Regions from separate parts of the Rhodopila sp. genome, predicted to be linked through region 3. Evidence: riboswitches for the same ligand, from Rfam matches in the RefSeq annotation. Region 3 holds a riboswitch; each other region holds the start of a gene.
The links. Region 3 has a riboswitch for cobalamin ahead of metE (5-methyltetrahydropteroyltriglutamate--homocysteine S-methyltransferase). Riboswitches for the same ligand answer to the same signal wherever they lie in the genome.
Positions count from the first base shown of each region.

Region 1: it holds a riboswitch for cobalamin, as region 3 does, so the genes downstream of both, ACQY4T_RS03285 (BLUF domain-containing protein) here and metE (5-methyltetrahydropteroyltriglutamate--homocysteine S-methyltransferase) in region 3, are expected to answer to the same signal.
Region 2: it holds a riboswitch for cobalamin, as region 3 does, so the genes downstream of both, ACQY4T_RS03380 (TonB-dependent receptor plug domain-containing protein) here and metE (5-methyltetrahydropteroyltriglutamate--homocysteine S-methyltransferase) in region 3, are expected to answer to the same signal.

Region 1 is NZ_OZ255846.1:584,944-589,071, forward strand. It holds gene ACQY4T_RS03275 (potassium transporter Kup) at 1-1,237, shown strand, start outside; gene ACQY4T_RS03280 (PRC-barrel domain-containing protein) at 1,290-1,748, opposite strand; cobalamin riboswitch at 1,995-2,181, shown strand; gene ACQY4T_RS03285 (BLUF domain-containing protein) at 2,252-3,676, shown strand; gene ACQY4T_RS03290 (OmpA family protein) at 3,823-4,128, opposite strand, start outside.
Region 2 is NZ_OZ255846.1:609,148-613,275, reverse strand. It holds gene ACQY4T_RS03385 (DSD1 family PLP-dependent enzyme) at 1-244, shown strand, start outside; gene ACQY4T_RS03380 (TonB-dependent receptor plug domain-containing protein) at 303-2,300, opposite strand; cobalamin riboswitch at 2,384-2,572, opposite strand; gene ACQY4T_RS03375 (aminotransferase) at 2,671-3,837, opposite strand.
Region 3 is NZ_OZ255846.1:1,291,669-1,295,796, forward strand. It holds gene ACQY4T_RS06570 (GIY-YIG nuclease family protein) at 82-555, opposite strand; gene ACQY4T_RS06575 (hypothetical protein) at 654-971, opposite strand; cobalamin riboswitch at 1,120-1,364, shown strand; gene metE (5-methyltetrahydropteroyltriglutamate--homocysteine S-methyltransferase) at 1,479-3,824, shown strand; gene ACQY4T_RS06585 (phosphotransferase) at 4,122-4,128, shown strand, end outside.

The DNA of each region.
Region 1 (4,128 bases), 710 kb from region 3:
CAAGGGCATGGCGTTCTTCGTGCTTGGCGCCGTGGTGTTGTGCGTCACCGGGGCGGAGGCGCTGTATGCCGACATGGGGCATTTCGGTGCCCGACCGATCCGGCTCAGTTGGCTCGGTTTCGTGCTGCCCTGCCTGATCCTGAACTATTTTGGCCAGGGTGCACTGATTCTGCGCGACCAGGCGGCGATCGCCAACCCGTTCTTTCTGCTCGACCCGGTCTGGCTGCGGCTGCCGATGGTGCTGCTGGCGACCGTGGCCACCGTGATCGCCAGCCAGGCGGTGATTTCCGGTGCGTTCTCGGTGGCTCGCCAATGCATGCAGCTTGGCTTCCTGCCGCGCATGATGGTGCGGCATACCTCGAATATGGAGGAGGGTCAGATCTACGTCCCGCAGGTCAACATCGCGCTGGCGATTGGCGTCGTGCTGTTGGTACTGGCGTTCAAGACGTCCGACAACCTCGCCTCTGCCTACGGCATCGCAGTCACCGGAACGTTCCTATGTACCGCGGTGCTGGCGATGGTGGTGTTCCGTCGCCAGTTCCACTGGTCGCGCGCCGCCGCGATTTCGGTATTCGGCGGCCTGTTCCTGGTCGATATCGTGTTCTTCAGCGCCAACACGGTGAAGATCTTCGAAGGCGGTTGGGTGCCGCTGGTGCTGGGCATCGGCCTGACCGTGATGATGACGTCCTGGAAGCAAGGCCGCGACCTGCTGTTGTCGCGCTGGAAGCAGTCCAGCATGCCTTTGGCGCCGTTCCTGGCCCGACTGCCGCAGTCCAGGATCATCCGCGTCCCCGGCCTGGCGGTGTTCATGACCAGCAATCCCGACTACGTGCCGACCTCACTGCTGCACAACCTCAAGCACAACAAGGTGCTGCATGAGAACGTCCTGTTCGTGACCGTGCAGAACGAGGATGTGCCGGAGGTCTCGCCGCGCCGCCGCGCCGAGGTGGCGCAACTGGCGCCCGGCATCCACCGGGTGATCCTGCGCTACGGCTTCATGGAAAGCCCCAACATTCCACGCGCGCTGGAGGAACTCACCGATCAGCTCAATGTCCGGGTCACCCAGGCGAGCTATTTCCTCGGTCGCGAGGTGCTGGTCCCGGGTATGGCACCGAAACTGTCATGGTGGCGCCGCGCGCTGTTCCTGGTCATGGCGCGCAACGCGGTGCCGGCGACGGAGTTCTTCCGCATCCCCAGCGATCGCGTGGTGGAGCTGGGGGTGCGGATCACGATCTGATGGCAACGGCACGGCTGCCGGCCATGCCGGCCGGTCCTCGGCCAGCGCTGACTTATCCGCTGTAGGTAAAGGTCGGCATGGCGTTCAGGGCGTCCTTGCTGGCGCCCGGCATTGTCACCTTGGTGCCGGCCTGACTGTTCTCGATGTGCAACTGCTGATATGGCACCGCGACCAGCTTGTTGCCAATCCCCAGAAATCCGCCGACCGAGACCACCGCCATGACGATCCGGTCACCCTCTTTGACGATCAGGTCGTCGACGCTCCCGACCTTTTCGTTCTGGTCGTTGTAAACCGCCGACCCAATCAGCCTGCTGGCACGCAAGCCGCCCTGCAGCTTTACTGTCGCGACCACAAGATCGGCGCTTTTCGGCGTACCCGGCAGGTTCGCCGCCGCGGTCGCGGCCGGCGCAGTCGGGGGTTGTGCATTTGGCGGCTGTGGCGGGGCTTGTGCCCGCGCTGATCCAAGCGCGCCGAGCAAGGCGACAAGACTGAGACGGGCCGGGCGGATCATGGCGGCTCCTTGCGTTTGAGGGGATTGCCGAGATCAAAGGACCGGGCCTCCCGGCAGGGCAGGCCAGGCATTGGCGGCATTTGGATTAGCGTCGAACCGTAGGTCGTCCTGGCGCGAAGATAAAGCGCCGGCGACGGTCTTCCCGCGAACCGACATGATTGTCACACATCGACGGATTTTGCCGCTTTGTCCCCAGGTGTTGACGTACCCGATGTCAATGGCCCTTGACGGCGAGCGCGAACCTCGGAAAAGTTTTAGCGCTTCGGTTCTTCGTGTTTGGAACAGCGCGAAGCTAAGAGGGAAGCCGGTGCGATGCCGGAGCTGCCCCCGCAACTGTAAGCGGCGAGCGGCTGTCCATCACGGCGCCTCGGAAAAGGCCGGACGGTTGCGTTGACCCGCGAGCCAGGAGACCTGCCGCAGCAACAATCCACGGGCGGGGTGCACCGGTCGGATGCAGGCGTGCCGGGCGTGGCGTATGCCGCGGACCAGAGATCTGCATTCGGGTGTCCCCGATCGGCAAGAAACGATGGGGAGCGGCCATGCTGGATACCCACGCCTCGACACCCAACGCCAGCACAGCGTCTGCTGGTGTTGGCTCAACGGCAACGGCCGCTTTGGCGACCATGGTTTATCGCAGCCGGGCAGTGCGTCCGCTATCCGGATTGGATTTGCATCGATTGACCCAGGCGGCACAGGCTCGCAACCGTGCCGAATGCATCACCGGGCTGGTGCTGTATGACGGTTCGCGTTTCTTCCAATGGCTGGAAGGACCGCGTGAAAGCCTGGCCAGGATCATGCGGTCGATCTTGAACGATGTTCGCCATACCGATATTCACGTGCTGCACAACCAGCCGATCGCTGCTCGCTGTTTCGGCGACTGGAGCATGCAGTTGGTGACGATGGGCGGTCGTGCCGGCGCTTGGAAGCACGACGTCGTTCAACCGCCCAGGCGGCTTATTCTCGATCTGCGCCGAGATCCGGATGCCGCACCAGCGTTGCTTGCCAGGCTGGCACCACGAAAACCGGCATTGGCAGTCAGCAGCATCGCCGCATCTGGCTTTGCCCCGCCGCCTTCTCATGAACCGACGGCGACGATCCTGCAGAACCTGATCATGCAAACAGTGATGCCGCGGGTGGCGGTCAGGCGAGCACTGGCAGGTGGCTCGCGGATACCGCCACCAGGACTGCTTGATGGGCGGGCCGACCAGCTGGCGCATCTGCTGATCGGATCTGACCCGGCAGCAGCACTTCAACTGATCAAGCAGATCCAGGCCGGCGAGCGCTCAGATTTGCGGCTTTATTCCAGGTTGTTCGAGCCAGCGGCGCGCAGGTTGGGCGACTTGTTCAGCCAAGATCGGTGCAGCGAAGTCGACGTGGGCTTCGGACTCTGCCGATTGCAGACCGCGATCCGGGTATTGGGTGCCAGCAATCCTCCCCGATCGCGGCCGATGCCGTCCGCGCCCGATGTGCTGCTGGTGACTCAGCCCGGCGAGCTGCACACTTTGGGCGCGGTTCTGGATGCGGAAGTACTGTGGCACGCGGGCTGGGCGCCACGCTTCGGCTATCCTGCCGATGACGCAGCGCTGCAGGCGCTGCTGGCAGCCACCTGGTTCGATGCGCTGGATCTCTCGCTGAGTTCCGCGTTGCGCCGCGAACACTGGCTAGGGCGGATTTCCAGGACCATTGCCGCCGCGCGCTCGGCGTCTCTCAACCCGAACCTCGCTATTGTGGTCAGCGGTCGCCTGTTCGCCGACCAAAGCGCGGATTGCGACGCCGTGGGAGCCGACACCGCAATTACCACGGCTTTGCAGATCAGACGAGCCATCCTGCTCACGGCGGAGAATAATCGTGCTCAGCCGACAATCCAGGGCGCGCCGACTGCGCCGAAGTCGTTGGCAACACAACACAGCTACCCGCAGCCCGCCTAGCTGAATATCAGCCGATGAACGCGCGGGTGGAACGGTTTACCCGCGCGATGATGCGATAAGGCCGATAGCCGGACACTGTTAGGCTGTATTCAAAGCCGAAAGGCCCGGCGATCGGATGACCGACCGCCGAGCCATCCGCGCGGCGATCAGCGGACGATGATCTCGACCCGCCGGTTTTGCGGCTCGCGAACCCCGGGTCCGGTCGACACCAGCAAGTGGGTCTCACCCAATCCGTGGACATCGATCGCGTTCTGCGGCACGCCGTCTCGGATCAACTCGCCGGCTACGGCGCGCGCCCTTCGTTCGGAAAGCCCAAGGTTGTAGCGCGGCGTGCCGGAGGTATCGGTGTAACCGTTCACTTCGATCCTGGTATACTGCACGCGGGTTGAATTATCCGCGGCTTCCTTGACGATCGCCCGGGCGCGGTCGGTCAATGTCGCCTTGTCCCAATC
Region 2 (4,128 bases), 680 kb from region 3:
GGCGGTGGATTCCGGTTTGCCCACAGTCTGGCAGCGGCCGGACATTCGCTACACCAGCGCGTCAGACGAGCACGGCAAGCTGCAATACGGCAGCGAGACAGCATCGCCCAAGGTCGGCGAAAAACTGCGGCTGGTGCCCGGCCATTGCGACCCGACGGTGGACAAGTTCGACTGGTATGTCGGCGTGCGCAACGGCCGCGTAGAGTGCCTGTGGCCAGTAGCCGCGCGCGGTGGCCTGAGCTGAATCAGCGGGATCAAAGGGTGCGTCGCACCCTTTGCGGGTTCGGGCAGAGCCCGACTTGCTACAGCCGCAACCGGATGCCGGCCAGCGCAGTCGGCCCGGGAATCTGATAGCCATTCACCGGCTCGAACTTCGAATAGAAGATGTTCCAGCCGTTGGCGTAAAGCTCGACACGCGGCGTCAGCCGGTAGTTGACCGCGAGGTTGGCGACCAGTCCATGCTGGCCGACACCCGGTTGCAAGCTGCTGTTGCCGCTATCATCAATCAAGAAATCCCGGTCGGATCCGGTATATATGATTGTGGTGACAACGCTCAGGCCGGTTAAAGGCCGTATCGTCACGTCGGCGGATGCCTGGTTCTGCGGCCTGCGCAGCAATTGGGAGCCTTGGCCAGCCGGTTCGCCGTCCGAGGCGGTGTTGAGGAAGCTGTAGGTGGCGTGCAGATCGATCCAGTACGCCGGGCGCACGGTTGCCTCGGTCTCCACGCCGTGCAGATGGGCCGAGGCCAGGTTCACCTCGGTATTCATCGTCTCGGAGGTTGGGACATTCACCAGCAGGTCACGGATGCGCTGGTCGTAGTAGGTCGCCCCAAGGGTCGCGAAATTGGGTCGCCCGGCGGCCGCAATATCGCTGGTAAAGCCGGCTTCCCAGCCCTGTGACTGTTCCGGTTTCAGATTCGGATTGCCGACATAGCCGAAAGAGTCGACCCCGAATCTATCAAACAAGGACGGCGCTCGGAACGCGGTTCCATAGGCGACCTTCAGGTGCGTGGCGATCTGCTTCAGGTCGTAGACACCGCCGATCCGCCAGGTGGTCGGCGCGTTTTGATCCACCCAATCCTGCCGCACCTGTGCGGTGAGCGCCAGCCGTTGCAGCAGCGTGGTCTGCAGCCCGGCATAGGCTGCGTGGGTGGACATATAGGCCGACGTGCCCTGGGCGAACGGGAACCCGGCAAAATTTTCATTGACCCGGACCTTGGCGGTGTCACCGGTAAATTCATAGCCGAAGGTCATCGCGCTGGCGGACAACCCGGGTACCGCAATGACATCGTCCAGATGCAGCGTGTTGTTCCACTGCAGATCGGTGCGGTATGAATGGTAGCGTGAATCCGATGTTGCCTGGTTCGGATCGGCCGGCGCCAGCGGCTCCAGATAGCGCCGATCATCCTGCAACTGTCCCAGAAACACCCCGGTTTCCAGTTGGCCGTTGAACAGATGGGTGGTGCCGCCGATGCGACCCAGCACGGAGCTCGCTTGGCCGTTGGAGTTCGAGTCATCGAATGTCGGGGTGCCGAGTGTGTTGAAACCGAAATAGCTGGTGTCGGCGCGCAGAAACAGCGACAGCCGAGTACCTTCGACCGGTGTATAGCCAAGATTGAGGGTCAGGATACGGTCGCGGAACCCTTGCGGCACATCGGTGTAGGAACTCTCCCGTTGCGGCAGGGCATCGTAGCCGCGCTGCGACTGCGATTCGGCGGTGATGGCGAAATCGACCGGCCCCTGGATGCCGCTCGCGGTCAGATTGCCGCGCAGCAGTGCCGGATAACCGCCGGCCAGGTCGCCGCTCCAATGCACCCCCGGCTGGGAGCCACGGCGGGAAATCAGGTTGATCACCCCGCCGATCGCCCCCGACCCGTAGAGCGCCGCCATCGGGCCGCGGATGATCTCGATCCGCTCGACGTCGGACAAGGTATCGACGCCGAAATTGAACGCCGAGGTCGGATCAGCGGCGTCGTTGATCGGCATCCCGTCGCGCAGCACCAGGACGTGGTCGGAGTTCGTGCCGCGGAGAAACACACTGGTCTGACCGCCGGGGCCGCCGGACGGGCTGACATGCAGGCCGGGAACGTCAGTGAGCGCTTCGGCGATGGTGTTATAGCCGTGTGCCTCGATCGTTGCTCGATCAATGATGGTGACGCCGGCCGGAATCTGTTCGACCGGAGTCGGCACCCGCGTCGCGGTCACCACCGTTTCGGGTATGGCAAGCTGAGCGTCCTCGGCTCTTGCCGCTGTTATCGACAGCAAGGCAAGTGACAGGCAGATCGCGCGACCAAGGCGCATGCGGTTACTCCATCGACCGTTGTGTCGATTGCCCGCATACGGGTTTCTCCCCGCAGCCCCGGTTCACCTCGCCCGGAGCACACGCGCAGTCTCGATGCCGGCCGGTCTCCTGGCTCGCGGGTCTTGGCCTGGGTCCACCTTCTCGCCCGGGGAGGCACCTCCTGGGGGCAATGGCATAAGGACCTGGCTCGCCGCTTACAGTTGCGAGGGCAGCCGCCGTTCGGCAGTTCCCGTTTCAGCCCATGCGGGCCACCGTCATCTGAGGTGCATTGTTAAGCACTGATGCTTCGGCTGGAAAAGTGCCGATGCCGAAGTCATGCGCCCGCATACGCCGGCGGTTCGTGGTTTCGGTCGCCTCCGAGACGCGGCATCATCGGGCCGCAAAATGACTTTTCAGGCGGTCGATCGCCTGTTGCAGCACCTCGAGCCGTTTGCAGAAGGCGAAGCGGGCGTAATGCCGCGGTGCGCCCGGTTGCTCATAGAACGCCGAGACAGGGATCGCCGTCACCCCGGCCTGTTCGGTGATGTGGCGGCAAAACGCGACGTCGTCGCCGGCAAAACCAAGCGGGGTGAAATCGGCGGTAAGAAAGTAGGTGCCGTGGGTCGGAAGGACAGAGAATCCGATCGAGGCCAGGCCCTGGGCAAGCTGGTCCCGCCGTGCCTGGAGATTGCGCGACAGGGAGGCGAAGTAGGCATCGTCCTTGGCCAGGCCGACCGCAACCGCGCGTTGCAGGTTGGGCGCGGTGGTGAAGGTAAGGTTCTGATGGGCCTTTTGCACCAGTGGCGTCAGGGCCGCGTTGGCTGTCACATAGCCGACTTTCCATCCGGTCAGCGAAAACGTCTTGCCGGCGCTGCCGATCCGCATGGTTCGCTGGCCCATGTCGGGCAGCGTCATCAGTGGAATGTGCCTGGCCCCGTCAAATGTCAGGTGTTCGTAGACTTCATCGCAGATCGCGTAGGTGTCGTGGCGGGTGACCAGATCGGCGATGAAGCCCAGTTCGTCGGCGGTGAACACCTTGCCGCAGGGGTTCATCGGCGAGTTGAAAAGGATCGCCTTGGTATTGGCGCCGAATGCGTGCGCGAGTTCGTTGAACGGCAGGTCCCAGTGCGGCGGCGACAGGCGTACGATGCGCGGTATCCCGCCCAGCATGCGAACCACCGGCACGTAGGTGTCGTAGAGCGGCTCGATCAGGACGACCTCATCGCCGGGGTCGACGACCGCCATCAAGCTGGCGGTGATCGCCTCGGTGGCGCCGGATGTCACCGTGACGTCGCGCATCCCGTCAATGTCGAGGCCATAAAAGCGGCGGTTCGCCGCGGCGACGGCCTGGCGCAAGTCAGCCACGCCCGGCATCGGCGGATACTGATTGCGGCCGTCGCGCAATGCGTCGCAGGCGGCCTGCACGATGTCGGCCGGACCGTCGGTGTCGGGGAAGCCTTGACCAAGATTGATCGCCCGATATTCGGTGGCGAGCGCCGACATCACCGTGAAGATGGTGGTGCCGATCGATCCCAGGTAGCTGTTCGCGCCGCGCATCGGTCATGCTCCGTCGTGGTTTAGCCGCGCGAGACTGGCCGCGCGAGACATTGAACTGCCGTCCTCAACTTGCACTGGAAAGACCTGGAGGCAAGCATAGCGGCCGGCTATATTGACTCCACCCGATGCATAAAAAACGGGCGACATGCATCCGTTTCCTCTGCGCAAATAAGCGGCAATCGGTTGCGCCCCGTTGTCGCGACCCGAAGCGCCGTCGGTATAGAACTGCCGGGCCCGGGCGGGGCGAGGTCGCCCAGCGCGGCGGCCAGCATCAAGCGGGCTTGCAGCAGG
Region 3 (4,128 bases):
TAAAAGACCCAATGAGTCGCATTGCTGAGGCCAAAGTGGAAACGTGTACCGCAGGAACTAGTGGCGTGCAGTTCCCCCGTTTCATTCCTCCTCCTCCTGCTCCTCTTTTGAAACGTATTGATAATACTGCGGAACTTTGCTCCATCTACCTCGCTGTAGGTTCAGCCTGGGCTCGGCAATGGCGGTAGCAACGGCCTCCAAAATATCCAATACGAGGCTAACATTGCCGTGCAACTTCTCGATGTCTGCCGACAGGCCATGCTGCGTGACCCACTGCGTTCCGAACCAAGAAAAGCGATTCCAGCGTTCCGACAAGTGATCGCGCTTATGGGCTCGAAGTCTCTTGAACAGTCTGTCGCCAGTGTTTTTCCCGGCTTGGCCGACGTAGACTAAATCATAATTTGCGTATAAAGCATATATTCCTCTTTGATCTCTGAAGTCGATTGGTTTTGCCGATTTGGTCCTGCTTACGGCTCCCAAAAGCGTTCCAGGAACTCTTGGTCTTCCCCAAAATACCTTGTCACTGTGCCAGTGAAGGCCATACGCTTTGATCATTCGAACTCCTTGCAGACGCCGAGTTTTTTAGCGATTGTCCAGTTGGATTATTTATAGACAACCCTATTTTCGCCTCTGAATTGCGGTCAATTTAACGGCTAGGACGGCAATCTGAAAATCGGCTCGTCCCCAGTGAGCTCGTCGATGAACGTCGGCGGACGATCCGCATAACCGGTGTAGAGATGGGCGTTGCGTTGCACCAGAAAGCGATTGTAATGCCGCTCAACCATCGCGCTCGACGTCCCCAGCCAGTCGGCAATATGGGCGACGCTCAGACCCTTCTGGATCGGCACAGTCGCAAAGTAGTGTCGGAATGAATACGCCACGCGAGGCTCACCGGTCATCGGATCGGTCAGAGCGTTGGCTTGTTCCAAGACCTGTTGCAGACCAGCGCGAAACACCGGCATTTCGCCCAAACAGCAAATCCTGCGTCTCACTGAGACGCGAGGTCCCGGGATTGCGGAGACCTCGCGTCGTCCGACATTCTAAGAATCGATCATTCGCAATTGACCATTCGACCTCTTGCCACGGTCGGCAGTGGCTTGCCGCCGCTAAGATATAAGCATATGTTGATGTGTCGATGGTCCCGCGCGAGCGGGTGAAAAGGGAACGCCGTGCGTCCCGGCTGGACCGCTGGTCCGGGGGCAAGTCGGTGGCTGCCCCCGCAACTGTCAGCGGCGAGATGCCGGTCCGTCCGCCCCTCGGGGCGGGTCACTGAGCCTTCAGGTTCGGGAAGATAGGATCGGAGCAACCGGGCGGGCTGCCCGGGCGCCGTGAGCCAGGAGACCTGCCGTCGTCGATCAAGCCATGCCGCCGGGCGGGGTGCACCGGAGGCCGGAGACAGACATGTCCGCGATTTCCGGCGGCGTTCGCCGCTATTCTTGCCCTGACTCAGGGTCCATCCGCAGCGAGCGGAGGCCGGCATGACGATCGCAAGCAATCTTGGGTTCCCGCGCATCGGCCATCGCCGTGAACTGAAATTCGCGCTGGAGCGGTTTTGGTCGGGCGAGATCGACGCGGCCGGGCTAGACGATGCCGCGCGGTCCCTGCGCAGCCGGCACTGGAAGCTGCAGGCGGGGCACGGCATGGGGCACGTTCCGTCCGGCGATTTCTCGTTGTACGACCAGGTGCTGGATACCGCCTGCATGCTGGGTGCGGTGCCCCCGGGCTATGGATGGCGCGAGGGCCCGGTCTCGCTGGCGAGCTATTTCGCCCTGGCGCGGGGGTCGCGCGGCACTGCGGCGGAACAGGCGGCCGGCATCGCGCCCGGCCTGCCGGCGCTGGAAATGACCAAGTGGTTCGATACCAACTACCATTATCTGGTGCCTCGGCTGAGCGCGGATGATCGTTTCGTGCTGACCGAGAACCGGCCGCTGCAGCAATTCCGCGAGGCGCTGGCACTGTCGATCCGGACCCGGCCGGTGCTGCTGGGTCCGGTCAGCCTGCTGATGCTGAGCAAGACGACGGACGGCTCCGATCCGCTGGATCTGCTGGACCGGATGCTGCCGGTCTATGCCGAGGTGTTGAGCGGGCTGGCGGCGGCGAATGCCAGTTGGATGCAGATCGACGAACCGGTGCTGGCGCTCGATTTGTCGGCCAAGGCCCGCGCGGCGTTCGGGCTGGCGTACGACACGCTGCGGCGGGGGCCGGCGCCGGATATTCTGCTGGCGAGCTATTTCGGTCCGCTGGGGGACAATCTGGCGACCGCGGCGGCGCTGCCGGTGGCTGGGCTGCATGTCGATCTGGTGCGTGGGGCGGCGGAACTGGAGTCGGTTCTAGAGGCGGTGCCGGCCGAACGCTGGCTTTCGCTGGGCGTGGTGGATGGGCGCAACATCTGGCGCAGCGATCTGCGGGCGGCGTTGGGGGTGCTGCGGACGGTCGCCTCGGCGCGGGGCAATCGGCGGCTGATGGTGGCGCCGTCGTGCAGCCTGCTGCATGTGCCGGTGGATCTGCGACAGGAAACCGGGATGCGACAGGAAACCGGGCTGGGCGCCGAGGTGACGGATTGGCTCGCGTTCGCCGAACAGAAGCTCGACGAGGTGGCGGCGCTGGGTCGCGGTCTGGACGAGGGGGATGCGGCGATCGCTGGGCAGTTGGCGGCCAGCGATGCCGCGGTGCGGTCGCGCCGGACAAGCGTGGCGGTACACCGGGACGCGGTGCAGGCGCGGATGGCGGGGCTGACACCCGGGATGGAGCAGCGGGACAATCCATATGCGACGCGGCGGGCGGCGCAGCAGGCGCGGCTGCGGCTGCCTCGGTTCCCGACCACCACGATCGGTTCGTTCCCGCAGACCGCGGAGGTGCGCCGGGCTCGGGCGTCGCTGGGGCGCGGCGAGTTGAGTTCGGCGGCCTATGACGGCCTGATCGAGGGCTGGATCGACGACGCGGTGCGCTGGCAGGAGGCGATCGGGCTGGACGTGCTGGTGCACGGCGAGTTCGAGCGCAACGACATGGTGAAGTATTTCGCAGAGCAGCTCGATGGGTTTGGCTTCACTCGGCATGGCTGGGTGCAGTCGTACGGCAGCCGGTGCGTGGCGCCGCCGATCATCTGGGGCGACGTGGCGCGGCCTCGGGCGATGACGGTGCGCTGGTCGGGCTATGCGCAATCGCGGACGCAGGCGCCGATGAAGGGCATGCTGACCGGGCCGGTGACGCTGCTGCAATGGTCGTTCGTGCGCGACGACGTGCCGCGGGCGACGGTGTGCCGGCAGATCGCGCTGGCGATCCGCGACGAGGTGGTGGACCTGGAGGCGGCCGGCATCGGCGTCATCCAGGTCGATGAGCCGGCGTTCCGCGAGGGGTTACCGCTGCGCAGGGAGTCTTGGGCGGATTATCTGGGCTGGGCGGCGGCGTGCTTCCGGCTGGCGACCAGTGGGGTGCGGGATGACACCAGTATCCACACCCATATGTGCTACTCGGAATTCAACGACATCATGGCGGCGATCGCGGAGATGGACGCCGACGCGATCTCGATCGAGACCACGCGCAGCCGGATGGAGTTGTTGGATGCGTTCGCCCGGCGGGGGGCCGGGGCGGCGGGGTATCCGGCGGAGATCGGGCCGGGGGTGTGGGATATCCACAGTCCTCGGGTTCCGGACGTTGGCGAGATGACCGAGTTGCTTGGGCTGGCGCGCGAGCGGCTGGATGACTGGCAGATCTGGGTCAATCCGGACTGCGGGCTGAAGACGCGAAACTGGGAAGAGGTGAGGCCGGCGCTGGAGAATCTGGTGGCGGCGGCGCGGGTGCTGCGCGGGGTGGCCGGGTCTTGAGCTAAACGCCCGCGGTTGCCCACGTCATGGCTGGGGGCCCCTGATCGCGGGTGCTGACGTTGGCGTTGGCTCTGTGCAGGCAGCGGTGCATCGCTGTTTGCGGAGGCTCGGTTGCCTGGAGTGACCGGGACCGATGCGATCGGTGAGAAGATTGGGAAACGCAGATGCACGCGGATAGGCGCTGATGAACGCCGATGCATCGAGGTGTCCCGCGGCTGTGCTAGACCCGCGCCGATGGTTGAAGACTCGGATGAGAGGCCGCGGAATGCACCCGTCGAGGCGGTTCGCCGAGCGTTGATGGCCG